Regions from separate parts of the Vibrio sp. B1FLJ16 genome, predicted to be linked through region 2. Evidence: predicted binding sites of a transcription regulator. Region 2 holds the regulator's gene; each other region holds the start of a gene.
What was found. The regulator PurR, encoded in region 2, represses purine synthesis genes. The targets are predictions, from matches to a motif close to TNANGNAAACGTTTNCNTNA.
Positions count from the first base shown of each region.

Region 1: the regulator PurR is predicted to act here: its motif matches at 1,543-1,562, upstream of purT (formate-dependent phosphoribosylglycinamide formyltransferase).
Region 3: the regulator PurR is predicted to act here: its motif matches at 4,916-4,935, upstream of metK (methionine adenosyltransferase).
Region 4: the regulator PurR is predicted to act here: its motif matches at 1,742-1,761, upstream of ihfA (integration host factor subunit alpha).

Region 1 covers NZ_HG992749.1:1,369,471-1,377,812, forward strand. Annotated here, with positions in the region: gene KHN79_RS06205 (thiopurine S-methyltransferase) at 1-14, shown strand, start outside; gene purT (formate-dependent phosphoribosylglycinamide formyltransferase) at 122-1,297, opposite strand; gene cdd (cytidine deaminase) at 1,625-2,512, opposite strand; gene KHN79_RS06220 (CidB/LrgB family autolysis modulator) at 2,843-3,520, opposite strand; gene KHN79_RS06225 (CidA/LrgA family protein) at 3,522-3,896, opposite strand; gene sbcB (exodeoxyribonuclease I) at 3,955-5,376, opposite strand; gene KHN79_RS06235 (VOC family protein) at 5,808-6,194, shown strand; gene cyaB (class IV adenylate cyclase) at 6,286-6,861, shown strand; gene KHN79_RS06245 (VOC family protein) at 7,552-7,932, shown strand; gene KHN79_RS06250 (RNA-binding protein) at 8,092-8,331, opposite strand.
Region 2 covers NZ_HG992749.1:1,981,223-1,989,564, reverse strand. Annotated here, with positions in the region: partial or broken gene glgC (glucose-1-phosphate adenylyltransferase) at 466-1,681, shown strand; gene glgA (glycogen synthase GlgA) at 1,671-3,143, shown strand; gene KHN79_RS09015 (alpha/beta hydrolase) at 3,267-4,070, shown strand; gene KHN79_RS09010 (DUF2007 domain-containing protein) at 4,095-4,415, opposite strand; gene KHN79_RS09005 (TVP38/TMEM64 family protein) at 4,412-5,107, opposite strand; gene KHN79_RS09000 (TfoX/Sxy family DNA transformation protein) at 5,248-5,841, opposite strand; cyclic di-GMP riboswitch class I at 5,958-6,047, opposite strand; gene purR (HTH-type transcriptional repressor PurR) at 6,320-7,324, opposite strand; gene torD (molecular chaperone TorD) at 7,762-8,342, opposite strand, start outside.
Region 3 covers NZ_HG992749.1:2,577,157-2,585,498, reverse strand. Annotated here, with positions in the region: gene gshB (glutathione synthase) at 1-234, opposite strand, end outside; gene rsmE (16S rRNA (uracil(1498)-N(3))-methyltransferase) at 249-980, opposite strand; gene endA (deoxyribonuclease I) at 1,105-1,800, opposite strand; gene KHN79_RS11730 (SprT family zinc-dependent metalloprotease) at 1,938-2,435, opposite strand; gene KHN79_RS11725 (DUF2189 domain-containing protein) at 2,502-3,299, opposite strand; gene metK (methionine adenosyltransferase) at 3,618-4,772, opposite strand; gene tkt (transketolase) at 5,288-7,282, shown strand; gene KHN79_RS11710 (hypothetical protein) at 7,611-8,342, shown strand, end outside.
Region 4 covers NZ_HG992749.1:1,360,623-1,368,964, reverse strand. Annotated here, with positions in the region: gene KHN79_RS06205 (thiopurine S-methyltransferase) at 1-128, opposite strand, end outside; gene KHN79_RS06200 (phosphoribosylglycinamide formyltransferase) at 439-1,212, shown strand; gene ihfA (integration host factor subunit alpha) at 1,314-1,622, opposite strand; gene KHN79_RS06190 (AEC family transporter) at 2,368-3,246, shown strand; gene pheT (phenylalanine--tRNA ligase subunit beta) at 3,309-5,711, opposite strand; gene pheS (phenylalanine--tRNA ligase subunit alpha) at 5,730-6,713, opposite strand; gene KHN79_RS06175 (helix-turn-helix transcriptional regulator) at 7,084-7,893, opposite strand.

The sequences.
Region 1 (8,342 bases), 610 kb from region 2:
TAATCGAAGCTTAGTGATTTTTGGAGCTAGTGGGTGAAGACAAAAAAGCGCAGTTTACTATTTTCTTTATTAGGAACTAGTAGCTGCGCTTTAGTGATTCTAGAGTTTTAACGAGAGTAATCTAGTAAATGATATTTACTTTAGATGCACTTTCTATCGCGTCCTGAACTGACTCTTGCGTGTTCTCACGACGAGTGAGTACAACACCTAAACGACGGCGACCATCGATTTCTGGTTTTCCGAACAGACGAATTTGCGTTTGTGGTTGTGCCAGAGCTTCAGACAGGTTATCAAACCGAATGTTCGTTGAAGTACCTTGACCTAGGATGACCGCTGATGCTGATGGGCCATACTGAACGATTTGATTGATTGGCATACCTGTGAACGCACGCACATGCAGCGCAAATTCAGACATTTCCTGAGAAATCAGCGTAACCATACCTGTATCGTGTGGGCGAGGAGAAACCTCGTTGAAGATAACGTTGTCACCTTTCACAAATAGCTCAACGCCAAAAATACCGTAACCGCCTAGCGCATTAACTACCTTCTCAGCTGCGTACTCTGCCGCTTTTACTGCGTTTTCTGACATTACTTGTGGTTGCCATGATTCACGGTAGTCACCATCTTCCTGGCGGTGTCCGATTGGCGCGCAGAAATGAACGCCATCAACAGCGCGTACGGTTAGCAAGGTGATTTCGTAGTCGAAATCAATAAAGCCTTCAACAATTACACGACCAGCACCAGTACGACCGCCTTCTTGTGCATAATTCCACGCTTTTTCAATATCGCCTTCTGTTTTGATAACGCTTTGGCCTTTACCAGATGAACTCATCACTGGTTTAACAACGCATGGGATACCTACGAACTCTACTGCAGCTTTGAAGTCATCGTAGTTATCTGCAAATCGGTAAGGAGATGTGGTTAGTTCAAGTTCTTCCGCCGCTAAACGGCGAATACCTTCACGGTTCATTGTGAGCTTAGTCGCTTTCGCTGTTGGAACCACATTTAAGCCTTTCGCTTCTAGTTCAACCAGCTTGTCGGTAGCGATAGCTTCAATTTCCGGTACAACGTAGTCAGGTTGTTCTTTGTTGATGATCTCTTCTAAAGCTTGACCATCCAACATATCAAGTACGTAGCTGCGGTGAGCGACTTGCATTGCTGGTGCATTCGCGTAACGGTCACAAGCTATGACTTCTAAACCAAGTCGTTGGCATTCTATTGCTACTTCTTTACCAAGTTCGCCAGAGCCTAAAAGTAATACACGGGTAGCATTCGCGCTAGTTGCAGTACCGAACATATTGTTCCCTTACAAAATATATTGATACCAATCTTATGTAGATAAGTGGTCATTCTAGCTTGTTAAAATGCTCGATAACTGCGTTACCTTTTTCGTTAACAAAGTAGTTTGATTGTAGAATAACTACTTATCGAAAATATCCGCCTTGTTCTCAAGCATTTTTCCTACGCTATTTCTGAACACTTACGTACTGAGATTGGTATGATGAGACAGAATTTTCAGGGGATCATACTGATTTTTTTCTGCAAAGCAAACGTTTGCGTAAGGATTTTTGCCAATAAAAAAGCTCTACTTGTTGTAGAGCTTTTGTCGACTTGGCTGCGTGACTTACACGTTAACGAAACTTAGTGGAATGTCTGGGTTAAGTGCTTCCAGTGTCGATTGCGTGTCAGCCAGATGGCTAATCTTACCTTCTGAGTTCTCAACCAGAGCTGCGGTTTTGATCTTATCGAACGTTTCGCCTGCTAGCAGAACCTGAATCAGCGCAACCTGAAGAGGAGGAAGGCTAGGATTGAATGCCGCATTTTCAGCGTATGCACCTTGGAAAACTCGGCCATCAGTAAGCTCTAACGCTAAACCACTAAGGTTATTGGTGTAAGGAGCATGGCTCATGTTCATTGCGTCGACAGCTTTTTGAATCAATGTGTCACTGTCGTCACAGCCGAACTGATGTTTAACCTCTGCCATTAAGCCTGATGTGATGCCCAGATCTGCAGGGCCGAACGCTTCAGGAAGGTACTCGTGCAGTGATTTCTCTTCACGTTCTGGCAGCTGTACTTTTAACTCTTTGGCTGTAGAAAGCTCATTCATGAACTGACGACAGTGACCGCAAGGGCTGAAGTTAATGGTAATGTCCGTCAGGCCGCGTTCACCTTTCATCCAAGCATGGCTGATTGCTGATTGCTCGGCGTGAACGGTTTGACCTAGCTGAACACCAAGGAACTCCATGTTTGCCCCGAAGTAAAGACGCCCTGAAAGGCCGCGAACAATTGCGCCAACATAGAATTCAGAAATAGGAGCGTAAGAATAAGCAGCAGCAAAAGGAAGCAGAGCGACACGCAGCTCTTTATCTGATAGGCCAGTAGCGGAAAGTAACTGTTCAAACTGCTGTACTGAAAGAGTGGCATCAAAATCATCGGCTAAGACGATTGGAGCAAGTTGGTTTGAAAGTGCTTCAGGAGCGCTTGCTAGCGCTTGTTCAATGCGACTTTTCATGTGGAATCCTTGTTATTGCATGGACAGTTATTCTATGCAAAGTAGAGAAATGTTCTGTGCTTTAGATCACGGTATGTGCTGCAAGTAATTTCTTCGTTACACAATTAGAGTGATGTCACACATGTATTCGATTGCACAGGCGTTGAGTGTTAATCGCGTCTCATAAATATATCAACTCAAACGTATATACCCAAACAATTGAAGATCGTGTGTTACGACAATTAATGGTCGAAGCTGTCAACTAAGCTTATCGAGACATGGCCAAAGTAGAGAGTAGGGAAAGGAAACTATTCGGCCTGCAGAGAGAGGAGGCAGGCCGAGTATTATTGACTATTGGTAGAACCAGACTGCTAAGGCGAAAAAGCTCGGAGCCAAAACAGAAGTGATAATGCCGCACAATACTAGTGCCAGTGATGAAAATGCTGCGTCAGCGGGTTGTTTCTCTACACAGGTCGCTGTACCAAGAGCGTGTGACACGGTACCCATAGTAAGGCCGCGGGCAATAGGGTGCTTAATACCAATGAGGTTATAGATTGGGTAGGCGATGATCGCGCCCAGCAAACCAACCAGAAGAACCATTATTGCAGCAACCGCCGCTTCTCCGCCAAGATGACTGGAGATTTCCATCGCGATAGGGGTGGTTACAGATTTACCTACTAGACTTGCGATTAAACTAAGCTCGGTATGGAATGCCACGGCAATCAAGGTCGTCGTCATCATTGACATCACGCTGCCCAGAACACAAGCGAAGAAGATAATACGCCAGTTTGCTTTGATTTGCGGAAGCTGTTCATAAAGTGGATAAGCCAACGCCACTACCGCAGGCTGTAATAAGAAGCTGAACACTTCATTGTCGGCGTAGTAAGTATCAAAGGGTACCTTTAAATACGTCAGCAATGGAATGATAACCGCGATACTGATAAGTAGCGGGTTCACAAGTGGGTGGTTGGCCTTAACTGCAATTTTTCGGGCAATAAGGAAAACGACAACAGTGAGGATAATCCACATATCAGTGCTTCTCCTTAAGCAGGTAATCTAACAGCCACGCCAAACTTACTAAAACGATCAATGTTCCACCTACTGCGCTTGCCAAAATAGGCAAGGCGTTGGCAAATAGAAGGTCGAAATGCTGCATAAGGCCGACACTAACAGGAACAAACAACAAAATCATATAGCGTATGAATAGAGTCGCGCCGGGTTTGACCCATTCAACTTTGACGATGCCAATGACCATAGTAAAAAACAAGATGAGCATGCCGATGACACTGCCCGGAACAGAAATGTCAGTGAACTTTTGAATAGTAACTCCGATACCAAGTGCGCCCATGATGAGAGAGAGGGAAATAAGCAGTTGGATCAGGTGTAATAATCGATCTTTTATCATTTTGAAAGCATATAAAAACGTCAAGTGCACCCAAAGGTGCCCTTGATTGACTGATAAATTAAGAGGCCAGGCTCTCCACGTAGCGATAAACAGATTTTAATAGCGCGATTTTCTTTTCATCACTCTCGTGCTCGTGAACTAAGTTTTCCAAATTCATCATGTACTCTTCGATTTGGCTTTCAAATACTTCACGGCAGTGCAGTGCCCAGCGTCTTTGTTCTTGTTCATCGAGCGTACCCGGGAAGTTTCGGGCTCGATAACGGAACAGCAATGGCTTAATACGTTTATCATCGAATTCGATATCCAGTGCTGCGAGGTTGTTCGGGTCAGTTTCTCGGATGATATCCATTGCTGTGCGATCTGCTGGAGAGAAGAATCCATCGTAAAGCTGGGTATCCACATCATCATCCTTTTCAAATTTGCGCTCAACGGCAAACAGGCTGATCAGCTTCTCACGAATCTCTGGGTGCTGACGAAGTAACGCTAGGTTAGTTAAACACTGTTGACGATCAATACCGATAGACTCTGCATTTTCAGCTGTCAGTGTTTTTGCTGGCGCTAGTATAGGGCACTTGTTCAGGTGTACCAGTTTGACAGGCACAGGTAACAGATCACCGAGTTCTTCACGCTTGGTGTATAGTCTTTCATGTAGTTCTTCTGCGGACAAATCAAGGATTGGCTGAGGATCTTTTGCCAAATCAATGGTGATTACCGCATTATTATTGGTCGGGTGCCATGCAACCGGAACAATCCAGCTGGTGTACTGGCACTCACGTCCTAACATCCCTGATACGTGCATCAGAGGTGTCATATTGACGATATCGACCAGCTCGTTCAGCTTACGTTTTTGACGCATCGAGAAGAAATACTCAAACAGTTTAGGTTGAGCAGCTTTGACTTTTTTCGCCATCTCGATAGTCGCGATAACGTCAGCCATCGCATCATGCGCGTTGCTGTGTTCGATCCCATTTCTAACGGATAGATGCTCTAGCTTAAAACTAGTAAACCCGTCTTCATTTTCAGGCCACTCAATGCCTTCTGGACGAAGCGCATGGCATGCACGCATAACATCAAGTAGATCCCATCGTGAATTGCCGTTCTGCCAGCTCCATGCATACGGATCAATGAAGTTGCGGTAACAGGCATAGCGCGTTACTTCGTCATCAAAACGAATACTGTTGTAACCCAAACTGGTGGTGTTTGGCTTGGATAATTCTGCGTGGATTTTGGCAATAAATTCAGGTTCAGAAAGGCCATCCTGAACAGCCTTTTGAGGGGGAATTCCTGTAATCAATGCCGCTTCAGGTGAAGGGAGATAATCAGCAGGCGGCTGGCAATACATAACTAAAGGTTCGCCGATGATATTGAAGTTTTCATCTGTACGAACACCAGCGAATTGACTTGGACGATCCTTGGCGGGGTTGGTGCCCCAAGTCTCGTAGTCAAAGAAGAAAAAAGTGGGCTGATTATCTTGGTGCATTGTGCTTACCGTTTACGGAACCGATGAGAGTATTAGACCATTCAAAGCCTTAACTCGCAACGAAAGATGTGTGTTTACACGGTGAATATGAAAGAGCACGTCGGTAAACATTTGCTTGGTTAGTGTCGAGCTAATGCCGGTGTGATTTATAAGTTGATAGTTAGTTGTACTGAAAAGTGATTCCTTTACATAACGCATTTTGAAAAGCTTAATTTTCTCGCCCGTATGACTCTCGTGTCTTTTAGCAGTATCTATCTTCAATTTGTCTGGTTTGGTCTTGCTTTCATCGCATTTTTCTTAGTTTACTTTAGGTTATACGTGTGGTGATGAATACAAGCTTGCAGTAATACAGTAATCGGTTAGGCTTGGTGGTTGGGTGCTTATGTTTAATGTAGCATCATTCATACACACATTTTCTTGGGGAGAATCAGGTGCTTCTTAAAGGTTTTCATCATGCAGCGATCATTTGTTCGGACTACCCAAAATCAAAGGCGTTTTATACAGAAACCCTTGGTTTAAAAGTCATAGCTGAAAATTATCGGGAAGAAAGGCAATCCTACAAGCTTGATCTTGCGCTGCCTAATGGTAATCAAATTGAGCTGTTTTCTTTCCCAGAGCCGCCACTGAGGCCTAGTCACCCTGAAGCGAGGGGGCTTAGACATTTGGCATTCATTGTTGAGTCCGTTGAAGATATGGCAATGTATTTGGTTTCTAAAGGAGTGGATGTCGAAGCGATTCGAACAGATGAGTTCACCGGAAAGAAATACACATTTTTTAAAGATCCAGACGGACTTCCGCTAGAATTGTACGAAAACTAACTGTTACTGCCAGGCAGTTAATTCAGCAGATGTCAGATGTTGTGAAGTTCTGCCATATGATATTATTGCTGTTTTTCGGTAGACATAGCAGATGAGTAACGACCATTTCCAGGGCAAGTACGAAGTAGAACTAAAATATCGTCTTCGCTCAAAATCAGAGTTCTTAGACATCTTGAATCAAATACCTCATGAAGTGATGCTTGAAGATAACATTGAGTGCGACTGGTATTTTGATTTTCCTGATAAAACGCTAAAAGCCGAGAATAAAAGCCTCTGCATTCGTACAATGGAACCGTCCGGAATTAACTTGTGGATTGTAAAAGGTCCTGAGCCAGATAGGTGTGAAGCTACCAATATCACCAATGCTAAAAATGCCGTTAGTATGCTCGAAACCATGGGTTACGAGGTTGTTCTAAAAGCAGAAAAAGTTCGCAGTATCTACTTTGTAGGTGAGTTCCATATTACGGTTGATTCTTTAGCTGGTATTGGTGATTTTGCTGAGTTCGCTGTCATGACTGATGATGATGCTCTGCTATCACGATATAAATCTGAACTTGAAGCGCTCGCACTCAAGTTTGGACTTACTCAATCTGCTCTCCAAACGAAGTCGTATAAGCAAATGTTTGAGGAAAGTGCAGAAGCCATGAACACAATAACCCCGCAGTAAATTCGTTAGATTTATCTGAGTTGATTAAACATGGAATTCATACAAGTACAACTAGAGTCAGAATTAGTCACGCTAGATATGATCGTATTCTGGGGATCCATAACGTGCTTTATTGTTTTTGTTGCGGGCATGGTGAGAAGAGAAAGTGCGTTTAGTATCAGCATGAAAGTGCTGCTATTTGCCCTGATCTTTACGCTCTTTACCTATCCAGTAGTTTCCAGATTTCATCAGTTAGAGATTTTGGACAGTCGTATACACTTAGGCTATGTGTGGTCGGCGCTAGATAAAGATATTGAAAAGTCAGATATAGAGAGAGTAACCTTCGATGTCGGGACTAGGAACAGAAACTGTCATATAAACTTGAATACCTTTTCTGGTGATAGGCATCGTAGTGTGGTCCTATCTCGTGATGTGGCGGTTTGCAAGACTAAAAAGGCGGAACTGGAAAGTTATCTGGGCATTTAACTTGAGTGGCTTATGAGTTCGTTAGCTGCTTATTGGCTTGGAACGCTCAGAATCAGGATTTCAATGGATGAAAATTATACGATAGTTTGTTCTAGGACTCTCAACAAACTCTGATTACTGAAATACCAGAGTTTATGATCTTCACACCTTAGCTTAGTTTCAATAGACATAAGAAAGTTGATATAGCAGAGTAGGTTAGTTCAATAACACAAAAAGGACGTATAAATGTTTAGTCACGTTATGGTTGGCTCAAATGATATCGATGAATCCAAAAAGTTTTACGATGCCATATTGTCAGTGCTTGGTTACCAGGAAGGTATCATAGATCCATATGGCCGCTGCTTCTATTTTCATCCAGAGGGTACTTTCGCTATTACCGCACCAATTAATGGTGAAGAAGCTACTTCAGGTAATGGAATGACTATCGGATTTAAAGTGGATAGCCCAGAATTAGTTGAGTTGTGGCATAAAACTGGTCTGGAAAGTGGTGGTGTAGAATGTGAAGATCCTCCGGGTGTGAGAACTGGTGGTCCACGAGAACTGTATCTCGCTTATTTGCGAGATCCTGCAGGCAATAAACTTTGTGCAACTCACATTATGTCGTAGCCAAAACCGCATTACTTTATTGCTAAAATCTAAATCCAACGCTAGGCGTTGGTTTTTTATTGTCTTAAAAGAATAGATATTTGTAGAACTGCAGAAGGGGGGCGGGAGTCAATATGCGAAGCCCGTTAACGCGTGGTTAGTCAGGCTCCGCGTACAGCTTTAGTCTTGAGCGAATTTAACTCTGATTTTGCTCTTGGCTACGTTTGTGTGATGTAGACCTTCAAGTGCATTTTTCGCTTCCTCAGCATCCGGCATTTCAACGAAAGCGAAGCCTTTAGATTGCCCGGTTTCCTGGTCTAATACGAGGTTACATTCATTGACCGTGCCGTAGGCTGAAAAAAGAACACGAATCTCATGCTCTGTGGTGGTTCGCGCAAGGTTGCGGACTAAAAGTTTCATAGTGTTTTGCC
Region 2 (8,342 bases):
ACTTCTCTCTATTTCATTTTACAGTCATAACCTTGAAGTAGCTTCGAGACAACTAACCGCCCGACATACTAAACTGGTTACAGCTTTAAAAGCTTGAGCCCGATGTGTAGTTATTTAGTTCGTAATTTGTTTTCACAATGTAATCCATTACTTTGTTAGCTGTGATCTGATTATCGTAATGGCCAAGATATACCTGTCTATGACACAGAAAGGTGCATTTAAAATTGTAATTAAGATTCAACTTAGATAATTTACAACAAAACAAGTGCAACTGAGTGCATTGTTTTGATGTTCGAAAAGTATAAACATCTAGATAGTTGTCGGTAGACACTATCGCGTTTCACCACGTAACAAGAACTCACAGAAGATCTGTGCGTGGCTTATAACTTGTTCACTCGATTCCCCATACAACATTCAATCGAGCGTGCATCCAATCCAAGCTATAACACAATGTGGAGAACAACAATGGCTGGTGTTTTGGGAATGATTCTTGCTGGCGGTGAAGGCTCTCGCTTAAGACCTTTAACTGAATCTCGTAGTAAACCTGCGGTACCATTTGGCGGTAGTTATCGATTAATCGACTTTGCGCTGAATAACTTTGTGAATGCGGATTTGATGCGTATTTACGTCCTTACTCAATTTAAATCTCAATCCCTGTTCCACCATTGAAAAAGGCTGGAACATTAACGGAATTACTGACCGTTTTATTGACCCGATCCCAGCGCAGATGCGTACTGGTAAACGCTGGTATGAAGGTACGGCTGATGCCATCTATCAGAATCTGCGTTTTATGGAGATGTCAGAACCAGACCAAGTCTGTATCTTTGGTTCTGACCACATTTATAAAATGGACATAAAACAGATGGTCAACTTTCATACGGAGAAGGGGGCTTCACTTACCGTTTCTGCGTTACGTATGCCGCTAAAAGAAGCATCTCAGTTTGGTGTCATTGAGGTTGACAGTGATGGGCGTATGGTTGGTTTTGAAGAAAAACCAGCTAACCCTAAATCCATTCCTGGAGACCCTGATTACGCGCTGGTTTCAATGGGGAATTATGTTTTTGAAGCTCAGGTACTCTTTTCTGAGCTGATTGAAGATGCCGAAAACGAAGCATCATCACACGATTTCGGTAAAGATATTATCCCTAAGATGTTCCCTCGAGGTGATGTGTTTGTATATGATTTCAGTACTAATGAAATCAGTGGTGAGAAAGAACAGGTTTACTGGCGTGATGTCGGTACAATCGACGCCTACTGGCAAGCACATATGGATCTGCTGGAAAAAGATGCGCCTTTCTCGCTATATAACCGCAAATGGCCGTTACATACTTATTATCCGCCATTACCCCCAGCGACATTCACTGATTCCGATAACGGTCGTGTGCAAATTATTGACAGCTTAGTGTGTAACGGAAGCTATATAAGAGGCTCGCGTATCGAAAAATCTGTACTTGGTTTTCGAAGTAATATTGCATCTGCTTGTGATATAAGCGAATGTATACTCCTTGGTGACGTTAAAATCGGCGAAGGCTGTGTTTTACGTCGGGTTATTGTGGATAAAAACGCTGATATTGCACCTGGCACTCAGATTGGGGTGAATCTGAAGGAAGATAAGAAACACTTCCATGTGTCAGATGATGGTATTGTCGTCATTCCTAAAGGAGCACGAGTTGGCTACTAACAAACTATCTATTCTGTTTGTAGCGTCTGAAGTCGAGGGATTGATTAAAAGTGGTGGCTTGGCAGATGTTGCCAAGGCACTGCCTGAAGCTCTTCACCAACTTCAGCAAGATGTACGAATCACTATTCCAGCATACAATGGCATTGAAAGGTTGGAAGAGGCAGAGGTACTGTTAGAAACGCAGTTAACATCATGGCCACACACTGAATACCGGGTTTTGCGGCTATTTTTGGGTGATGTCCCTGTATATTTGATCGATTGCCAACCATATTTTGACCGCCCATCTATGTATGCTGAGAATAACCAGGCATACACAGATAACGGGGAGCGTTTTGCTTTCTTCAGTGCGGCTTGTCTGGACATGCTACCTAAACTCGATTTCAGGCCTGATATTGTACATGCCAATGACTGGCATACAGGTCTCGTTCCGTTTTTATTGAAACACCGACACGCATCAGACCCGTTTTTTGTTAATACACATAGTGTTATTTCGATACACAATGCGGTGTTTAAAGGAGTATTCCGTTATGACGATGTGCAGTGCCTACCTGAGTTTCAGAACTATAATGTTCCTGATGCTGCGGTAAGCTCAACTCACATCTCAATGCTCAAAGCTGGTGTGCTGAATGCGGATAAAATAAATGCTGTAAGTCCAACCTATGCAGAAGAGTTGAAAACGGACCTTGGCAGTCATGGCATGTCGTGGGAGTTCCAACAGAGGGCAAACGACTTGGTTGGAATACTCAACGGCTGCGATTACTCAGCTTGGAACCCCGAAACCGATACTTATTTGCCAGTCAACTATCAGGCAAATGAGCAAAGCATGGTAGAAGGGAAAAAGGCGTGTAAGAAAGCCCTGCAAAAACGTCTGAATTTGGAGCAAAAAGAGTGTGCACTGTTTGGTATGGTTTGTCGCCTTACTATGCAAAAAGGGGTTCACTACTTATTACCTGCTTTACAGGATTTCCTTAAGCATGACGTGCAGTTGGTTTTGGTCGGAACCGGCGATCCTTCTCTTGCTGCACAGTTAGAAGACGTTGCCGCTCAGTTTTCTGACAAGTTTGTCTTCGTCGAGGCGTACGATAACGAACTGGCACATTTAGTCGAGGCCGGATCTGACTTCTTCTTAATGCCTTCAGAATTTGAGCCGTGCGGTTTAAACCAAATCTATAGTATGGCGTATGGTACCTTGCCGATTGTCCGAGGCGTTGGCGGCCTTAAAGACAGTGTTAATGACTATGATGCAGACCCAACGGATGCAACTGGATTTGTGTTCTATGAACCAACTCCTCAGGCTCTGTTGTTAATAATGCTACGCGCTCTGCTTCTTTACGCCCAAGATAACGATGAAGTAAAACGCGTCCAGTTACATGCGATGCAAAAAGATTTTTGTTGGAGAAAAGCCGGTGAAGAGTATCTGAAGCTTTATCATTCCGCTTTAAAACTCGTTTTCCCGCACTGACGCGTTCAGAGTTGCCTAAAATTGTAACAAAAGGCACCTTAACTGGTGCCTTCATTATCTTGAGTCCACCGTTTGTGGTAGGATTGCTCTTCGCATTAAATAACATTATTTTTATTGTGGAATATGCCTAAGTCACTACTTTTTCATAAAACCTACTTACACCCCACCAGTAATGAGTGGGTTGTTTTCGTGCATGGTGCTGGTGGCAGTTCTTCCATTTGGTTTAAGCAGATTAAAGCGTATAAACAACACTTTAATTTGCTGCTGATTGATCTGAGAGGGCACGGAAAGTCAAATCAGTTATTGAAAGAGCTTATTACGAGTCGTTACACCTTTACTGAAGTTACGCAGGACATATTAAAAGTATTGGATCACCTGAAAATCCAATCAGCGCATTTTGTTGGTATGTCACTAGGGACCATTATCGTTCGAAACTTGGCCGAATTGGCTGCGGAACGCGTGAATTCAATGGTTTTGGGGGGGGCAGTTACCCGGCTGAACACACGGTCACAAATTCTCGTAACGCTGGGTAATTTCGGTAAACATATTTTACCTTATATGTGGATGTATAAGCTCTTCGCGTACATCGTCATGCCACAACGTAATCAACGTGAATCGCGTTTGCTGTTTGTTCGCGAAGCCAAAAAGCTTTGTCAGAAGGAGTTTAAGCGCTGGTACACTTTAGCGTCAGATGTGAATCCCTTAATGCGATATTTTAAAGACAGAGAGTTACCAATTCCGACACTCTATTTAATGGGAGACAGGGATTATATGTTCATTCAACCCGTTAAAGAGATGGTCGCGGCACACAAGCTTAGCGTACTGCGTGAAATCCCGAACTGCGGCCATGTTTGTAACGTAGAGCGTCCTGAAGACTTCAATCAGCATTCGATTGAGTTTATTAAGCAGCAGTGCTTAATAGCTTAATATTCCAATTTGTTTTAGAGCAGCCTAATGCTCATCTATTTGATGACCACATCGCCAACACGCTCCAAATTGCCCCTCATTCATTTCTGAGCACACTGAGCAGCGCCAATCCTGGTAAGTATTTGGCTGAGCCTGCATCTGGTAAGCATCAACAATAACCGAAGCTTTCATCTGTTGTTCAGGCGCGAACAACCATATGTAGGGATCGGTTTCATCACTGAACGGCAGCTCACCTTTTAAACCAAAAAGTCCTTCACCGCGAACTTCGCACTGTATTTGCTCAGTTTTAAGTAAGCCGCAAACGATATGCGCCTCTGCAGGGTTTTTGGCAATAAATATTTTCATTGAAGATGTCCGTTTTGCTCAGTTTGATTGGGTCTTAGTTTATTCATCACCCATCTGGCAATAATAGGAAACAAGCCCAGTAAAGCAAATGATGCTAAAACTCCGGGAGATACGATACCGGAAAGGCTATCTATTGTGGCCAACTGTGTACCGGCGTTCAGGTATACAGCAGTGCCCGGGAGCATACCGACTTGGCTTGTTAGATAAAATCGACTCACTGACATCGGAGTCAGTCCCATCAACAAATTAATCAGGAAAAACGGGAAGACAGGAATTAAGCGTAATGAAAGCAGGTAGAATGCGCCGTCTTTTTCTACGCCGTTATTGATCGCAGAAAGTTTATTTTCGAACTTGGTTTGAACCCAATCTCTTAATAGGTAGCGACTACTAAGGAAAGCAAGGGTAGCGCCTATGGTGCTCGCAAATGAGACTAACATTAAGCTGGTCCAAAAACCGAATAGTGCGGCTCCCAGTAAGGTCACCACAGCAGCGCCGGGGATTGAAAACGCAGTAATTAAAACGTAAATCAGGAAATAGAGGGTCGCGGCAAACAGGAAATTTTGCTCGATATACGCGTTTAGCGCTTCTTGTTGAGCTTTGGCGTTCTCTAAAGTGAGGTATTGGCTAAAACTTGCAGCCAGTACAATGATCGTTAACAGTAGGATTAACCCAAAAATCAGTTTCTTATTCATATTTTACTCCAGAAGGGTTACCTTTTCCCAACTCATAACGGATACAGTAGGTATAGACAGCTTGAGGCAGAAAAAAATTTCAAAAAAAAACCGCAGACGAAGCTGCGGTTTTAGAAGTTTAAGGAAATTTAGCTGAATACTTATCTCGAAAGAGCGTTTTTCAACTCTTCTCGTCTAGATTGAGGTACGACGCTCCAATGAGTGCCGTTTATTGCGCCTTCTAAGGCCCAGAGCAGTTCAATGCTAACCTTTGCTGAGTGAGAGTCACGTATCGCTTTATAAGCGCTTAGTGCACCTTCTTCTTCAAGCTGTTCTACTGATTCAATACCAGCTTTTTTTAGCATTCGCTCTGTAGCGAGCCTTAAGTTAGGCAGATCTTTCAATCTGTCTGGCTTGCTAGTTGCTTGTTGTTTTTTTTCTAATTTAGCTTGTTCTAATGACTGCTTCGCCACTTCGACTAAGCGCTCACTTGATTCCCATAAGTCGTTGGAAATCGCGTAGTACTTAGTAACTACCGGAAACCCACGCTTTTTATAAACGTACGGTTTTAGTCCTTGTGTCTCGAAGTTAGATGAAGTCTGTTGGTCTGCTCGTATATGAAGTTGATCATTTACAACAAGTGCAAACATCGTTTCATCTGCGAAAAGCCCGAAGCCACCAAACATAGAGCGCGACTTGATCGTGCCAAGTGGCTCAAATAGCTTCATAGAATCTTTGAGTATCGGTTTATCCATGATGTGTTATCTCGGTGTAATTAATATTACGCCACCAAAAGTCAGGTCCGAGAGAATAGCAAATACATACAAGAATAATGTCATTAAAGGGTAAACTCATTATATGCATATTTGCCATCGGCAACCCCGCTACCTTTCATTCTATCAAATGGTTAAGGCCGGAAGCTTTGCGTCCCACCCTTTCGGATGGTTTGCCCTGTGCGTGACCATATGAGGATACTTGTTATCTTGAATTAACATCACGTTTTAGCGATCAAAATGTGATTTTCCTTCAAAAAATTGCAAGGTATTTATGGGTGCTTGTTCATATGTAAAAGATGTGATTATGCATGAGCTAGTTACTGTGTGATATGGATTGTAATTATATAAAACAGTGCTTTACTAATGTTATTTTTACGGTATGGGACTACGATAAAGAGACTAAAAATTTAATTTATCTGGATAAAAATAAGCGCTCATTAAGAGCGCTTATGGAGAGTTAGTTAAGTTTCTTTACCGTATTTCGGACGACCAACTCTGGTTGCATTTCAAAAATGCGTTTTTCGTGGTCTTTATCTTTAATACGTTCTAGTAGAATTTCGAACGCATTTTTACCAACACGACGTTTAGGTTGGTGAATCGTCGTCAATGGCGGAGAGAAGTATTCTGCCAACTCAATGTTGTCATAACCAATTACGGAAATATCGTCAGGGATCTTGATGCCGTTTTGCTGTAAGCGACTCATAAGGCCTAATGCCATCGTATCGTTAAAGCAGAAAACCGCTGTTGGGCGTTTTTCCATTGCCGTAATTTTATCCGCAACCAAAACAGCAGTGTCACACTCGAAATTCCCTTCAAGAATCCAGTCTTCATTCACAGGAATGTTTGCTTCTGCCATTGCTCGGCGGAAGCCGACTATACGCTCTTTACAGGCTAACTTATCAAAATGGCCGCTTAGGCAAGCAATATCAGTATGACCGTTTTCGATCAGATATTTGGTTGCGATGTAACCGCCTTCTTCTGAGTTATCCATGATTTTGTCGGCTTGTGAACTTTCCGGACCCCAGTCCATGACAACTTTTGGAATGTTAGAGTGGCGGTCGAGCATCTCATTTAGCTCTTCCGTTAAGTCAGAACACATGACTAAGATCCCATCAACGCGTTTTTCCGCAAGCATACGAATGTAATCGCGTTGCTTTTCGTAGATACCACCGGTATTACATAAGATCAGTGTGTAACCTTGACGGTAACAGTAGCTCTCAACACCATCAATGACTTCAGAGAAGAACAGGTTAGTCGATTGCGTTACCAACATACCAATAGTACGAGTTGAGTTACATTTCAGACTGCGAGCAACCGCACTTGGTGCATAGTTAAGCTCATCAACTGCTTTCATAACTTTTTCTTGCGTTGCTTCTGCAACAAAACGCGTCTTATTGATAACGTGTGAAACTGTGGTGGTTGAAACGCCGGCTAATCGAGCAACGTCTTTTATAGTGGCCATAAATGGTGTCCTGTATCGAGCTACTTAATATACCATTGAAGATAAACCGTTCTGCCTAATCCCTTTCGCAAACTCAGTGCAATAATCGCTTGCACACAGAGTTCGCATAGCGTTGGTTTCTCCTGAAACAGTAAAAGGTTTGTAGCGATATAATAGGCTGAGGCTGCCGATTTTCCTAAATTGAGCGAAATAGCGAACTTCAACCTGTAAAGAAAACACAAAAACCGCTATTATTTCAGCGGTTTACATGAAAATCATATTTAATCGTTTGCGTTCACATTTTAGCTCTATATGGACGAGCTCGCAATAATAACAGCAATAATTTTGCGTATTTCAAGTCACATTTTGATGGCTAAAAAAGTTAGTGTTTTCAATCAGGTTAACGCAAGAGAAAATCCGCAAACCTGGTGTGAGAATTTTCTGAAAAAAGACAATGCCTATTCACCAGTAAGATAAGTACTGTCTAGTTTGCAAAATGCAACGAGTAATTGTGCAACGCTGGCATAGAAACCAAACTCATCTAATTGATGACACTTTGCAGAGAATTGAGGCAACCAAGACATGAGTTGATGCTCAATGAAATGGTTCTGCTGAACAAAGGCTTCTTCCATATGCTTTTCCTGCTCGTACTCGTTGGAGCGAATGATCATGTTGCCCAAAAAATCGAGTTCTACGGCTAGGTGATCAGCAGGTTCGTTAAGTTTGTCATCGACTTGTACACCAAAATCTGCCATCAACTTTGCCATTTCTTCCGCTGGCTTATCGTTTAGTAAACCAGATTTACCGATATACATAGAAGCATAGGGCAGAGCACCGTACTTTTCTGTTTTAAGAAACAATTCACAAAAGTCAGCTGCTAATTCAAGCTGAGCGTCTTCACGGTCTTGCAGCCGGTTTAGTGCATCGACGAGGTTATTAACCGCGAGTTTCAGAGACTCGTTTTCACCTAAGCCAGCTAAAAAACTACGAATTTCTACACTGTGGTAAGCCTCTAGATCTTTGTCGGTCAGCTCTTTGG
Region 3 (8,342 bases), 600 kb from region 2:
AGATAGCTCGATCGTTTGCTCTGATTTGAATTCGTACCAGCCATTTGGATCTTCTTTCAGCTCTACCACTTTAGTGTCGGCAACTGCGACACCCTGATCCAAATGCAGATCGTTCATTTCCATGTAGTGGATTTCGTAGCCGCGGCGTTGCGCTTCAAGCATCATGGCAAAGCTAGAGTCTTTCTTGATGTTAATGGACGAAATAGGGTCCATTACAATACCGAGTTTGATCATTATTTTTCTCCGTTTTAACCAAGATCGCCGAAACGAACTTGTAAGGCTGTAATTGCTGTAAGAGCCGCAGTTTCGGTGCGCAGCACGCGTGGGCCGAGGAGCGTCTCTTCAAATTGATATTCGCGGGTCATGTCGATCTCTTCTGACGACAAGCCACCTTCAGGGCCGATCAGAAGACGAACTTTTTCAACTGGTGTCGGCAGTGTGTTGATCGAGTATTTTGCACGAGGATGCAGATTGAGCTTTAGGCCATCGTACTCCTCTTTACACCATTGTTCCAAGCTCATGATCGGGCGAATTTCAGGGACGACATTACGACCGCATTGCTCACAAGCACTGATGGCGATTTTCTGCCACTGAGCCAGTTTCTTCTCAAAGCGTTTTTGATCGAGTTTGACACCGCAGCGTTCTGAAATGAGAGGAGTAATGGTATTGACCCCTAGCTCTACTGACTTTTGGATCGTGAACTCCATTTTATCGCCGCGTGAGATAACCTGTCCAAGGTGCAGATCTAGCGGGGATTCAATGCTGTTTTCTGTACGCTCAGTGATATCAACCATGACGTTCTTTTTACTGACTTCGCTGATCACTGCCGGGAACTCAGCGCCGCTACCGTCAAAAAGGAGAACTTCCTGGCCTTCTTTCATTCGAAGTACGCGACCGATATGGTTTGCAGCGTCTTCACTTAACGCGAGTGTGCCAATTTGCTGAATGGTTTCTGGGTGATAAATTCGAGGAATACGCATGAGATTTCCGGCAAGAGAATAAACTTAGTTCCTAACATGGATGCATTTTATCGAAAAAACAAGGGGGCAAGAGGCGTTTGAAGTTAATCAAACGCCTCAATATTAAAGGGGAAAGGCTATGTGTCTAAAGTGCGCGGCACGCCTCTTTAACAAATGGGTTGTGATTGCCCTGAACTTTAGCAATACGCTTGTCTCGTTCACACTCCCATTTATCAACCGGATAAGTTTTGTTCCATGCGCCCATCAGTTGAGTCTGCTGCTTGGAGAGCTTGAATCCGTATTCTTGGCTCATGTATAGATAGGTACGAGCGATTGAGCCCCGTGCGCGATCAGGCGGCATGACTTTGCGCTGCTTGAAGTTAACCTGAACCTCGCAACGCCCGTAGGTTGCACCATCGATACCGTTCCACTGGCTAAAGTTATAATTGGAACGGTCACCGTTGACTTCACCAATGGCAGGAGTCAGGTTATGCAGGTCGGCTTCCATCAGACGGAATGCTTGGTCATTGCGGGTACAGTTTTTACGACCGCCGTCTTGCCAGCATTGTCGCTGGTGGCCGAATTGCCAGGCTGGAACGACGTGCTCCCACTCTATGCGTGAGGCGCGTGTCTGTTGTTTGCGCACCTGGTAGCCACAAGATTCAAGGTCAGGTAAGCCTTTCTTGCCTTGCCATTGAATGTTGCACCCGCAGTAAAAGCTGGTGGGGTTGTCCTGATAGATTTTAACGGCTTCGCGCTTTGCTGCTGAGAAGGAGCTTGGTGGCGCTGCCACTGCTGCACTGGAGAGTGCCAGAATGAAAAAAGAGAACAGGTGTTTCATGGTTAAAGTCTTAGAAAAGTATGACTTTAGCCATTCTATCACTCAGATATTGGCTTTCGTAATGAGCAACTTAATAATAATAAAAGAAAAGTTGCTCATTATATCCGATTGATTATTTATTGAGCAAAACGTTCAGGTTACGTTAACTGATTACCTGTGAATTTCAGCGGCTGGCGACATTTTTGACACGAGTACACCGCCTGTTTGCGCTGCACCTTGTTATGACGACGAATAGACAGCGGATAAGCAGTACAACGACAACAGTACTCGAAGGTCTTACCCTGAACGGAAGTGACTTCAAAGGAGTGGGTAGTTTTGGCCGGTATTTTAAACACCGATTCCATCACCCCTTGCCACTCTTTACCATGAGGACGTACCCGTCCGTAGACCTGGTATGTAATTAAGTGTGCGACTTCATGCGGTATCACTTCATGTAAAAAAGCGAGCTTGTTTTCTTTAAACAAAATTGGATTGAGGCGAATTTCATTAAGCTGGAGGTAGGCTTTGCCAGCCGCTTTACCACGCACATTAAACGTAATATGGGGGAGAGGGAATGAGCGTTTAAAAGCATGTTCAGCTAAGGCAATATGGTCTGCCATCACTTGTTTTGCTTGGTAGCTCAGCTCAATATCCATCTTTACTCCACTTCATTTACTAAAAAGCCCCCGCGTTGGCGAGGGCTGGATCATAGCATCACTGATTTAAAGAGTATGCTTTTTCTTGATAGTTGCGTGGTAAGCATGCCAGGTACCGTAACCAAGGATCGGCATAGTAAATAGCATCCCGATTCCGTAGGTTGCAAACCCGATGAGGATGCCACCACAGATTATTGCTGCCCAGACAATCATGGCCGGAATGTTCGACTTAACCGCGTTAAAGCTGGTAAAGACCGCAGACATCATGTCAACCCGGCGTTCCATCATTAACGGAATAGAGAAGGCAGAAATACTAAATACGACACATGCCAAAACAAACCCAACGATAGAGCCGACCAGTAAGAAAGGCAGGAACTCAGACAGTGGAGCACCTTGTACGGACGGATATAAAGCATGAAGCAGTGACGCGATTCGCATCCAGAAAATCATAAACACCGCAAGCAAAACGGCAAATGCCCATTGAGAAGTGGAGTTACGACCGATGGCTTTCATCGAGTGGAACAGGCTGGGCTTATGTCCGCGTTCTCTTTCCCAGCTTGCATCGTACAGGCCCAGGGCCAGAAATGGGCCAATCAGCATATAAACAATCAGACTTGGCATCACGACAAGATGTGTACCCTGCCATTGTACAAGTAAAACAATTCCAATGGCTGCTGCCATAAAGCAGAGGCCGTAAAACGCGCTTATAAGCGGCATTCGGACGAAATCATGCAGACCGAGTGCGAGCCAATGGAATGGCGCGCTAATGTTCACCGTATTGCATGGAATGGTTCTAGCGTATTCGTTATCTGGGACTTCCTTTTTCTTACCGTGGAAGTCGGATGGATTGACTGTTCTAGGCATAACTCCTCCTTGGCTTATTCCTACGCAGTTATCTAAGCAGTGACTTATACCAACCCCTGTTAGGTGTAAGTCATAAAGGATGCCTGGCTAACGTACTCCCCAAGTTTTCTGTTGTTACCCTAGCTTGCACCCGAAATGTTATCGAAACACTTTTTAACATTATTTTAACTATTGGCAGAGTTCGAACAATTTACAACTATTTGCTTAAAATTTGTTTTCGTTCGACTGAGAAATTGGATAAGGAAGAGGGCGTGGATACTGGTAAAAACAAAAAGCCCCCGCCATTAGGCGAGGGCTTGAAGATTCAAACTGGCTTTCTTATTTGATGCCAGCAAAATCGCGAAGAAGTGCTGCTTTATCAGTCGCTTCCCATGGGAATTCTTCACGACCGAAGTGACCGTATGCTGCCGTCTTCTTGTAGATTGGCTGCAGAAGGTTAAGCATTTCTTGCAGACCGTAAGGACGCAGGTCAAAGAACTGACGTACTGCTTCGATGATGATGTCGTGAGATACTTTCTCAGTACCGAACGTCTCAACCATGATTGATGTTGGATCTGCAACACCGATAGCGTAAGAAAGCTGGATTTCACAACGATCAGCCATACCAGCTGCAACGATGTTTTTCGCTACGTAACGAGCTGCGTACGCTGCACTACGGTCAACTTTTGATGGATCTTTACCAGAGAATGCACCACCACCGTGACGAGCTGCACCGCCGTATGTATCTACGATGATTTTACGACCAGTCAGACCACAGTCACCCATTGGGCCACCAATTACGAAACGGCCGGTTGGGTTGATGAAGAAGTTAGTTTCTTTGTTGATCCACTCAGCAGGAAGAACTGGCTTGATGATCTCTTCCATTACCGCTTCACGCAGATCCGGAGTAGAGATAGTGTCACAGTGCTGAGTTGAAAGAACAACTGCATCGATACCCACGATCTTACCCTGGTCGTACTGGAACGTTACCTGAGATTTCGCGTCTGGACGCAACCAAGGTAGTGTGCCGTTCTTACGTACTTCCGCTTGCTTTTCAACAAGACGGTGAGAGTAAGTAATTGGAGCTGGCATTAGCACTTCAGTTTCGTTACATGCGTAACCGAACATGATGCCCTGGTCACCTGCACCTTGCTCTTTTGGATCTGCTTTATCAACACCTTGGTTGATATCTGGCGACTGTTTACCGATTGTATTCAGTACTGCACAAGAGTTAGCATCAAAACCCATATCTGAGTGTACGTAGCCGATTTCACGAACGGTTTCACGAGTTAGCTCTTCGATGTCAACCCATGCTGAAGTCGTGATCTCACCACCCACCATTACCATACCGGTTTTAACGTAAGTCTCACATGCAACACGAGCCTTTGGATCTTGCTCTAGAATCGCGTCAAGAACCGCATCAGAAATCTGGTCTGCAATTTTATCTGGATGACCTTCTGATACTGACTCAGAAGTAAACAGGTGCTTAGCCATGTTAGCTCCACTATATCTGGTTTATAGCGGCAGCGTGATAAACGCTACCGCGTAAAAATAATAAAATATGTAGGTGTATCTACATCTAGACGGCTATTCTAAATTTGATTGCTCGAATTACAAGCTCTTTTTTGGTTTTTGTCACAACTAAACGTTTGCCTGAATTATTTAACCCGAGCACAGGCTAATTAAAGCCAGCCAGTACCACCATTTCGCCCCAGAGCTCCCTTAGAGCCACAGCAGCAGTTCAACTACTGACTTCAGATTTTGCCTGGGTTAGTCAGCAGAAATGCAGTACTGGCTATGCTGCGAGAGTAACAATTTGATATTAAAAGGCTTGCTAACTTCCTTCTCTCCTATTCAGATTATTTATTCTTTTACGAGTTTCGAAGAAATTAAATTCACAGATGCGATATTTATAAGCTTTTGGAGTGGAAAACGTTTGCACACCCTCAGGGGCTTTGAGAGAATTATGACCTATTTTTTCTTATCGCTTAACGTACTCAGGAGCAGACATGTCGTCTCGTAAACATCTTGCCAATGCAATTCGTGCTCTAAGCATGGATGGTGTTCAACAAGCTAACTCTGGTCACCCAGGTGCACCTATGGGTATGGCTGATATCGCTGAAGTTCTTTGGCGCTCTCACCTGAACCACAACCCGTCAAACCCAGAGTGGGCTGACCGCGACCGTTTTGTACTGTCAAACGGCCACGGCTCAATGCTGATTTACTCACTACTACACCTAAGTGGTTACGAGCTGTCTATCGACGATCTGAAAAACTTCCGTCAGCTTCACTCTAAGACTCCAGGTCATCCTGAGTACGGCTACGCACCAGGTATCGAAACAACTACAGGCCCTCTAGGTCAAGGTATTACTAACGCTGTTGGTATGGCCATGGCTGAAAAAGCACTGGCAGCTCAGTTCAACAAAGAAGGCCACGACATCATTGACCACTTCACCTACGCATTTATGGGTGATGGCTGTCTGATGGAAGGTATCTCGCACGAAGCATGCTCTCTGGCAGGCACGTTAGGTCTGGGCAAACTGATCGCGTTTTGGGATGACAACGGCATCTCTATCGATGGTCACGTTGAAGGCTGGTTCTCTGACGATACACCTAAGCGATTTGAAGCGTACGGCTGGCACGTAGTCCCGGCAGTCGATGGTCACGATCCTGAAGCGATCAATGCAGCTATTGAAGCGGCAAAAGCAGACCCTCGCCCAACGCTTATCTGTACTAAGACCATCATTGGTTTTGGCTCTCCAAACAAGTCAGGCTCACACGACTGTCATGGTGCTCCACTAGGTGCTGAAGAAATTGCAGCAGCACGTGAGTTCCTGGGCTGGGAACACCCTGCATTTGAAATTCCTGCGGACGTATACGCAGAATGGGATGCAAAAGAAGCTGGCGCAGCGAAAGAAGCGGCCTGGAATGAGAAATTCGACGCTTACGCAGCGGCTTACCCGGCAGAAGCGGCAGAACTCAAGCGTCGTCTAAACGGTGAACTTCCTGCTCAGTGGGAAGAGAAAGCAAGCCAAATCATTGCTGATCTTCAAGCGAACCCAGCTAACATTGCATCACGTAAAGCATCGCAAAACGCACTAGAAGCGTTTGGTGCGCTTCTACCAGAATTCATGGGCGGCTCTGCTGACCTAGCACCTTCTAACCTAACTATGTGGTCTGGTTCTAAGTCTCTGGAAGCAAATGACTTCTCAGGTAACTACATCCACTACGGTGTGCGTGAATTCGGTATGACTGCGATCATGAACGGTATCGCACTACACGGCGGTTTCGTTTCTTACGGCGCAACTTTCCTAATGTTCATGGAATACGCTCGTAACGCAATGCGTATGGCTGCTCTGATGAAAATCCAGAACATCCAGGTTTACACGCACGATTCTATCGGTCTAGGCGAAGACGGCCCAACTCACCAACCGGTTGAGCAAATGGCCTCTCTACGTCTGACTCCAAACATGAGCACATGGCGTCCATGTGACCAGGTTGAATCTGCAGTAGCATGGAAACTGGCTATCGAGCGTAAAGATGCACCAACTGCGCTTATCTTCTCTCGTCAGAATCTAGCACAACAAGAGCGTACAGCTGAACAAGTTGCAGACATCGCTAAAGGTGCTTACATCCTGAAAGATTGCGAAGGCAAGCCAGAGCTTATCCTAATCGCAACAGGTTCTGAAGTTGAGCTAGCGGTAGAAGCAGCAGCACAACTAACAGCAGAAGGTAAGAAAGTACGCGTTGTTTCAATGCCATCAACGGATGCATTCGACAAGCAAGACGCAGCTTACCGTGAAGCAGTACTACCATCAGATGTTACTGCACGTATTGCTATTGAAGCGGGCATCGCAGACTTCTGGTACAAGTACGTGGGCTTTGGCGGCAAGATCATCGGTATGACTACTTTCGGTGAATCTGCACCAGCAGGCGAACTGTTCAAGATGTTTGGCTTTACTACTGAAAACGTAGTAAACACAGCAAAAGAGCTTCTAGCTTAATCTTAGTCACACTTTTCAATAAAAAAGCCCCTTATCGGGGCTTTTTTTTATACCTGATTTTTTTGTTTGTATTCGGTTTATTTTCTTTATTTGTTAGTTGGTATTCACTTACAAAAATATCAATGAGAGACGAGGAGTGCGTGTCTCATTTATAATACTCAATGCTTCATTTACGAATCCTGTAAATAGATTTTCATACTCAAAAGTGAGGGGGTTCTGACATCTTTTTCAGAGTAAGTTATTGATATTTTTATTGGACTGATAAGTGTAGTTAATGTATTTTGCTTTGATTATTTGAAATAGATTCATTTGTTAAGGTCCGTTAGAGGTGGGGGGGGGTAACCCTTACTTTTACGTTGTTGGATGCCATGAAAATTTTTCGTTAAAAAGTAAAATTATTACGCTCACCTCTGTCGTTGCAGTTTCATCATATGTTTTTGCTGGTGGTGAGGAACTTCAACAGCCGAACAGTGGAAAAGAAGTAAGAAACGCTGAACAAGGAACAGAGACTTCTGTTTCTGGTAAGACTGACAATATTTCTAACGATGGAACGCTGTTTGATATCCGCAAAATAGCGACGACTTACCAACAGCGAGCAAATGAAGTTCAACAGCAACGAGAAGAAAGTGCGAAAGCTCTCAATGACGCTAACCTTGCTGCTGAAAAAATCTATTTAGACTTAGACAGGCAGCAATCTGAGCTGGTGATTTTTAATCAAAAGCTTGAAGAAGATAAGCTAGCTTTATCAACTAGTCTGGAAAACGATCCTAAAAACGCTGAAAAGCTGTTTAGCTCCATCCAAAAAAATATCGCAACTCGTAAGCAAAAACTTTCTGCACTCGAAAAGCTAGAAAGTGAGCAAAATCTTGCCAAGAACAAAGCTGACCAACAGCTTGAAACGCTGGTCAAGCTTGATCATAAAATCAACGCACTGCAAATTGATACCAAGAAAGCGATCGGTGAACTTGCTAAAGAACACTTTAGTGAGGCGAAGTCTTTTACCTTCAGCGGCACGGTTCGATGCCAGACTGGTGAAGCATTGAAGCAGTGTATGAATAAA
Region 4 (8,342 bases), 620 kb from region 2:
AAGACCGTATCTTCTCGTTTCGGATTGGTATGATGCCAGTACTGAGGCAATAACGGATTCACATCTTCCAGGTGGAATCCAATTTTGTTACTGGCCCATTTATTGTGCCAAAATTCTGGATCTCTCATGTTTACTTTCTACTTGCCGACTTAGTATTACTTTGTGAAGTAAGACTAATGATTTTTTCGAATTTGTCTATGTCGTTCATCTTTCGTTAACCAATAGATGGTACGGTGGTGCTACTCTACAAAGCTCAGAGGCTGAAACAGCAGAATAATAAAAAGAAAAATGGTGATCTGATACATAGTTCCTCTATAAATACATTTATAAACCTTGGAATATATTATTTAACCTCCATAAATAAGTAACGACCTAATTTGCAAACTTAGCGACCTTTACGTTTCCCTTTTTCTAAGTGCAAGCAAGTAAGGAGAGTGAATGAGCTTATTTTTACGTACAACAGCATTGATGCTTTTGGTATTAAGCCGTGCACCTGCATTCGCCGCAATTCCGATTACTACAACTAACGATCAAACCCGTAGTACCAGCCAAAACGAAGTTTGTCCGAAGTTCTTCAAACACAGCCTCAGTGGTTTGTATGGCATTCAATCTATCGACTCCAAACCAACTCAGCCATACACAGATTTTGATATCCTTTATAGCAAAGCACATCAAGCGCAGTATGAGCTTGAAACCATTTGTAAAAGTACTGCCCTACTCACTGACTCTCAACCCTACTTTGCTGGTGTTAAATCTAAACATCGCGCGGAAGAAAAAATAGCCCACGAGTTAAACGGTCAAGTTGAGCGCATTACCGACCTAGCTCGCGCGACCATTGTGGCAGAAGATGTGGCAAGTTTAGTATCCATTTACGAGACACTAGAACGTGAAACGACGATTGTTAAAGTTAAAAACCGTTTCAAAAAACCGGGGCCTTCAGGTTACCGAGATTTGAACTTACTGGTACGTTTACCCAAAACCAATCTTATTGCAGAAGTTCAGGTGCATTTGAAAGCAATTGCCGATGTAAAAAACGGTACAGAACACGAGCTTTATGAGAATATTCAGAAGATTGAACGACAGGCGAGTATGGAAAAACGCAGTCTGACTGAGTTCGAAATGGCATCCATCAGAAACATGCGTAACCAAGCAAAAAACTTGTATCAGCAAGCATGGCAGCCTTACTTAACAACACATTTAGAAGCGGCTTAGAAAAAGCCCGCCCTGAAAATAGCAAACCACCGCATGCGGTGGTTTTCTTTGCATGCAGATACTACCTGCACACACAACAAAAAATCACTTAAGAAGATGATCTATTTGCTAATTTGCTGTTCTTTCTTAAGGCTTTCTACGCGAGCTTTTAACTTCTGACCCGGGCGGAACGTAACTACACGTCGAGCAGTAATTGGAATATCTTCACCAGTTTTCGGGTTACGACCAGGTCGTTCGTTTTTGTCACGAAGATCAAAATTACCAAAACCTGACAGTTTTACCTGTTCGCCACTTTCTAGTGCCTTGCGAATTTCTTCAAAGAACACTTCCACCGTTTCCTTGGCGTCCCGTTTACTAAATCCCAATTTATCAAACAGGTTTTCTGCCAATTCGGCTTTTGTGAGCGCCATAAAACTTTCCTCAAAGCTATGTTAAACAATGCTACCTTGTGTAGCGCCAGAGCAGTTTTACCCTACCAATTCAACAACATATCGGGGTTACATCAGGAAGTGTATGACAAGCTCATGATTTTCGCCAACATTTTTCTCTACGAATAGGTAAATCGCTAATGTATTAATTATTGCGAAACACCATCATCTCAATATTTTTCATTTATAAAATACACAAAAATACAAAAAATTTTGATTTAAAAAAACCAAAAAATAAGGCCTACGCAATATTTCGCCCTATTTAATAAAAGAATCAACTATAGACTATTTTACAAACACCTGACATAAAACTTATCAGTATTTCAGTAATTTGAGTGTTTTTCTGCTGTTCGAATAGCGCTGCTACCGTTTAAACGACATAACCAACCAGTCAATTTAAAAGCTTGATTCAACCCAAGGTTCTTACTGTTTAGCAATGACTCATCGTACAAAGGTTGATAGTGTGAAATCAGGGTTACTTTGTAACTGAATTATCACATTTTTTACTACCTAACCTCAGCTCGGGATAAGAAAGTCTATATAGCTCGATCTTTCATATAGTTAGTCGAACTGATGAGTCAGTACAGCAATTTTAGATGGATAACAAGGCAAAATCACAAGTCAATAGCTAGTCTATTGCGGTGATTTTAACGCAGTTAGGCGCGAAAAGAGTTGTGCTGAATGGCTTAAATTATCCCGAACTGAGGTTACCTACTTAAGAGCAGCCATGATCAATCAAGTCATCAATATTCTGTTTCCTGTATTTGCCTTAGTAGGTATTGGTTATCTGGTAGGACGCCACCTAAAGCCAGATTTCCGCCCAATTAATCGAATAAATATTGACGTCTTTACGCCCGCGCTTGTGTTTTCTTCACTTGTCAGCATGCCTCTCGATGCAGAACAAGGCCCCCTTCTTTTCGCTGCTATTGTTGCTGTTCTGGTACCTGGACTGATGATGATACCTATCTGTAAAGCGACGGGATTAAACTTCAAAGCATGGGCTCCACCACACATGTTTCGTAACAGTGGAAACTTAGCTATCCCTCTATTTACTTACACATTTGGTGACGTTGCGCTTTCTTCGGCAGTTTTATTGTTCGTTGTATCGGCCTGTTTGCATATCAGCGTAGGAATGATGCTGATAAGTAACGGAAATCCACTTAAGCAAATCATTAAAATGCCCGTTTTTTTCTCAGCAGCTCTTGCGCTAGGTTTTAACTTATCGGGGATAGATGTTTGGACGCCACTCTATGAAGCGACCGCTTTACTAGGTCAAGCCGCGGTACCCGTCATGCTGATTTCTCTTGGTGCACAGATGTGTAGCTTACGTTTAGATGGTTTAAAAGTCGGTGTAATATGTACAGTGCAATCACTGACAACCGGAGCGATTGCATTTGCCGTTATCTACTGGTTCATCCCTCTGCCGACTATGCAGTTACAAATGATGGTGCTTTTCACCATGTTACCACCAGCAGTTATGAACTATTTATTTGCTGAACGACTTAACATAGAGCCAGTAAATGTAGCTTCGATGGTATTGTTTGGTAACTTTTTCAGCGTGTTAACACTGCCACTTCTATTAAGTTACACTCTGTCATTGGCATAGCATAAAAAAACCCTGCCGGTCCGGCAGGGTTTTTATCACTCTAGAGTTAGTTAATTTAGAGCTTAGTCACGTAGAGTTGCACCAAACTTCTCAGATACGTGAGCAACGATAGCTTCTACCGCTCCTGCGATGTCTGCATCTTCAAGCGTGCGCTCTACTGATTGTAGAGTCAGAGCGATTGCAAGGCTCTTCTTACCTTCTTCAACGCCTTTACCTACGTAAACATCGAATAGTTTCGCATCTTTCAGGAATTCGCCACCCTGCTCTAGGCAAGCATTAACAATGTCACCTGAAGCAATCGCGTCATCAACAACAACAGCGATGTCACGACGGTTTGATGGGAATTTAGAAAGCTGTACCGCTTCTGGAATCACTTTCGTGTTAATTGCAGACCATTCGATTTCAAATACGATAGTACGTCCGTTAAGACCAAACTTACGCTCAAGCTCTGGGTGAACAGTACCGATAACACCTACCTCTTTGCCATCTACGATAATTGCCGCAGATTGACCCGGGTGAAGTGCTGGGTGTTTAGCTGCAGCGAAAGAGTATGCTTTTTCGTTAGCTGACAGCTCAAGAATCGCTTCTAAATCACCTTTAAGGTCGAAGAAATCCACGGTATTTGTCTCGATGTCCCAATGCTCTTCACCACGAGTACCAGCGATAACACCTGCTAACATTGGCTCTTGACGCATGCCGTTTTCAGCAGATTCACATGGGATGAAACGAAGACCGTATTCGAACAGACGAACGCGCGGTTGTTGACGCTTCTGGTTGTGAACAACCGTGTTCAATAGCCCCTGGATAAGACCAAGACGCATTGCAGACATGTCTGCTGAAATTGGGTTTGGAAGCACTAGAGGCTCAACCCCCGGAACAACCAGTTTTTGCTGCTCTGGCTCAACGAAGCTGTAGGTAATTGCTTCGTGGTAGCCACGGTCAACAAGTAAGTCACGAACGCGTTTTAGAGGTAGATCCGCTTCAACGTGGTTGTGCATCTTAAGCGCTGCCGCTGGGTGCTGGTTTGGAATGTTGTCGTAGCCGTAGATACGGCCAACTTCTTCAATCAGATCCTGCTCGATAGCGATATCGAAACGCCACGTCGGCGCTACAGCCAGCCAACCTGACTCACCGTTTTCAAGAACAGTAGCTTCTACAGTTAGACCAAGACGCTCAAGAATCTCTACAACGTCCGCATCTGCAATGTGGTGACCAAGTAAGTTATCCAGTTTAGTGCGACGCAATGCAACTTTGTTTGGCTTAGGTAGATCTGCTTCAGACTCAGCCGCAACAACCGGAGCAACTTCACCACCACAGATTTCAACAAGCAGTTGAGTGGCACGCTCCATTGCACTTACTTGTAGTGCGTAATCAACACCACGCTCAAAACGCATAGAAGAGTCTGTGTGCAGACCGTAGCTACGAGCACGACCACGGATATGGTCTGGTGCGAAGAAAGCACACTCTAGCAGCACATCTTTAGTTTCTGTGCTTACGCCAGAATCTTCACCACCAAAGATACCAGCAATTGCCAGTGCTTTATTATGGTCTGCAACGACTAATGTGTCAGCGTTCAATTCTGCTTCGGTGCCGTCAAGAAGTGTAAGCTTCTCGCCTTGCTCAGCCATACGAACAACAATGCCACCTTCGATCTTCGCCAGATCAAACGCATGCATTGGTTGGCCTTGCTCCAGCAGTACGTAGTTCGTGATGTCTACTACAGGGTCGATAGAGCGGATACCACAACGACGCAGTTTCTCTTGCATCCAAAGTGGTGTTTCAGCTTGAACGTTTACGTTCTTAACAACACGACCTAAGTAACGCGGACATGCTGCTGGCGCTTTCACTTCGATAGACACGTTGTCTTCGATTGAAGCTGCGACAGTTTCTACAACTGGCTCAGTTACGTCAACACGGTTAAGTACGCCGACTTCACGAGCCATACCGCGGATGCTGAAACAGTCAGCGCGGTTTGCTGTTAGATCAACGTCTACAGTTACATCGTTTAGACCTAGGAATTCACGGAAATCAGTACCAATCACTGCGTCTTCTGCTAGTTCCATGATACCGTCTGATTCTACATCGATGCCCAGTTCAGTGAATGAACAAAGCATGCCGTGAGAAGGCTGACCACGTAGTTTTGCTTTCTTGATTTTGAAATCACCAGGAAGCACTGCGCCTACTGTTGCAACCGCAACTTTTAGACCTTGGCGACAGTTAGGTGCACCACAAACGATGTCTAGAAGCTCTTCTTCGCCTACGTCGATTTTAGTTACGCGTAATTTGTCTGCGTCAGGGTGCTGGCCACATTCCACAACGTGACCAACTTTAACGCCGGTAAAAGAACCCGCTACAGGAAGAACATCATCTACCTCTAGGCCGGCCATTGTAATTTGGTGAGTTAGCTCGTCAGTAGTAACCGCAGGGCTTACCCACTCACGAAGCCATGATTCGCTGAATTTCATGTTGATGAACCCTCTGGATTACTTGAACTGTTTTAGGAAACGAAGATCGTTCTCAAAGAACGCACGCAGGTCGTTCACGCCGTAACGAAGCATCGTTAGACGCTCAACACCCATACCGAATGCGAAACCAGAGTATTTTTCAGGATCGATGCCTACGCTACGTAGTACGTTCGGGTGAACCATACCGCAGCCTAGTACTTCCAGCCATTTACCATTTTTACCTTTCACGTCTACTTCTGCTGAAGGCTCAGTGAATGGGAAGTAAGATGGACGGAAACGTACTTCTACTTCCTCTTCGAAGAAGTTACATAGGAAATCGTGCAGAATGCCTTTCAGTTGAGCGAAGTTGACGTTCTCATCAACCAGCATGCCTTCCACTTGGTGGAACATTGGCGTATGCGTTTGGTCGTAGTCGTTACGGTATACACGGCCCGGAGCAATGAAGCGGAATGGTGGTTTACCATTTTCCATTGTACGGATCTGTACGCCAGACGTGTGAGTACGAAGCATCAAATCTGGGTTGAAGAAGAAAGTATCGTGATCAGTACGTGCTGGGTGATCAGCAGCGATATTTAACGCATCAAAGTTGTGGAACGCGTCTTCGATTTCTGGACCAGACTCAGTGTTAAAACCAAGTTCGCCAAAGAACTTCTCAATACGCTCTACAGTGCGAGTAACTGGGTGTAGACCACCGTTTTCAATACGACGACCTGGCAAAGTAACGTCGATTGTTTCAGCGGCTAGCTTCGCTTCAAGTTCTGCACGTTGTAGTGCATCTTTGCGAGCTGCGATTGCCTGCTGAACTACGCCTTTTGCTTTGTTGATCTCTTGACCAGCTTCACGGCGCTCTTCTGGTGGTAGTTTACCTAGGCTTTGAAGTTGAGCAGTCAGCTCACCTTTTTTACCCAGGTACTGAACACGCACTTCATCAAGTGCGACTAGCGATTTGGCAGCTTCAATTGCACTGCTCGCGCTAGCAATGATCTCTTCTAGATGTTGCATCGTTTCCTCATCTACCTGTTGGTAGTGTCCATAAGGGAGTGATTGGTTTTTTGATAGCTGTACATAGTAGCCAAACCAGACACCAATTCCAAATTGAATTACGAAAAGAAGAGGTTATTGAGTAAAAAGAACGCAAAAACGTAAAAAAAGCAGTGTTGCTCTTAAAATGAACCTACTTCGGTTGAGTTGATTGCGTAAAACAAAAACCTAGGAGCTCTTGTCAAAACATCCAAGGAAAGTGAAACGTAAAAGTTCACAATGAGGTTTACTGCTAAGAAGAAGTAAGATACCTCTACGATTTCAAACCAAAGCCTATATTAACGGTTTATGAAATAGTAGAGATACTAACTAGCAGAATGAAAAATGTAAGTTAGATTGCCAGGCTTGGCTTCTCACCCGCAGAAGCGATTGCATAGCGGATATCATCAATAAAGTGAGTACTTGTTTCTGTGATACCATCCGAGAATGTGATTGGCTGATGTGGACCCGCTAGTACAACGACGTTGGTAAAATCTGAAACATTGTAGTTTTCCGCCACAACGTTCTTTGAATGGAAATCTAGCACCGATTTTGCAATCTGCTCTTCAAGTTGCAAAAGTTGTTCTTCAGTAATCTTCATCCGTGTTAAAGCAACACGAACACAGTTTTCTGACGCTGTCGCCTGCTCTTTAATGATTTCCGTGTACTTATCGTTAAGCTTCGACTTTTCTGCATACTTGTAATAGAGAGGTCCGTGAAGCGTAATACTGTTATCTTGGTCGACATAGACAAGATCCAATAGTTCCAATGCTTTGAGATAATCGGCCATGCTCTGTTCAGATAGCCCATACTTTTTCTTTAAAATAGTGTAACCGTCTTTACCCCGCAGCATTCTTAACTCACGATAAAAATCATAAAGATGTGGGTATTGGAAAAATACTTCGTCCTGAGTATGACTGAAGTAATCTTCATCTTCTCCTTGTAGCTGGTCTGCCAGTTTTTGTAGTTCATCCAGCGTACAGTCAATCGCACGACAGTATTCGAGTAATTTATCTAAAGCCAGGTTGGTACTGGTTAAATGCCTTTTAAAAGTGGACAATGGCATACTCATTTTTTCAGATAGCTCTCGATATGTTAGCCCTTTTGTTTTAATCGCTTGTCTTAAAGCGGCTAGCAAATACTCGGGAGTCAAATCTCTCATCTAAAATTCCTTCTGGCAACGTTACTGCTGTACAACATTTGTAACAACTTAGAACCACTCGGCAGGTCAATAGTTCATATTTTTATCACAAAAACATGCATTAATATACTCACCATTACATTAACCAAACAAATGAATGAACTAAAAACTCAAATGAGTTCATTATGTTTTCGTAATTAATACAACAATGAAATAAAGCAAATTTGCTATTATTTTAGACATTTAAAATAACACTTATAACAATTGAAGAATGTTACACCATCTAACCCTCACTATCTCAGTACGTTGGCCTTGATAACAACACTCGACAAGTGGAATAAAAATTCAATTTAACCAGCATAAAATACAGTTTTAGAAATTACGACGAAGTTCCCAGAAATGTGATCTTTGTTTTTCCTTGAGAGCTAACAGTCAAAAAGCGCCGAATAGTGCGCCTTTTCATCATCTGT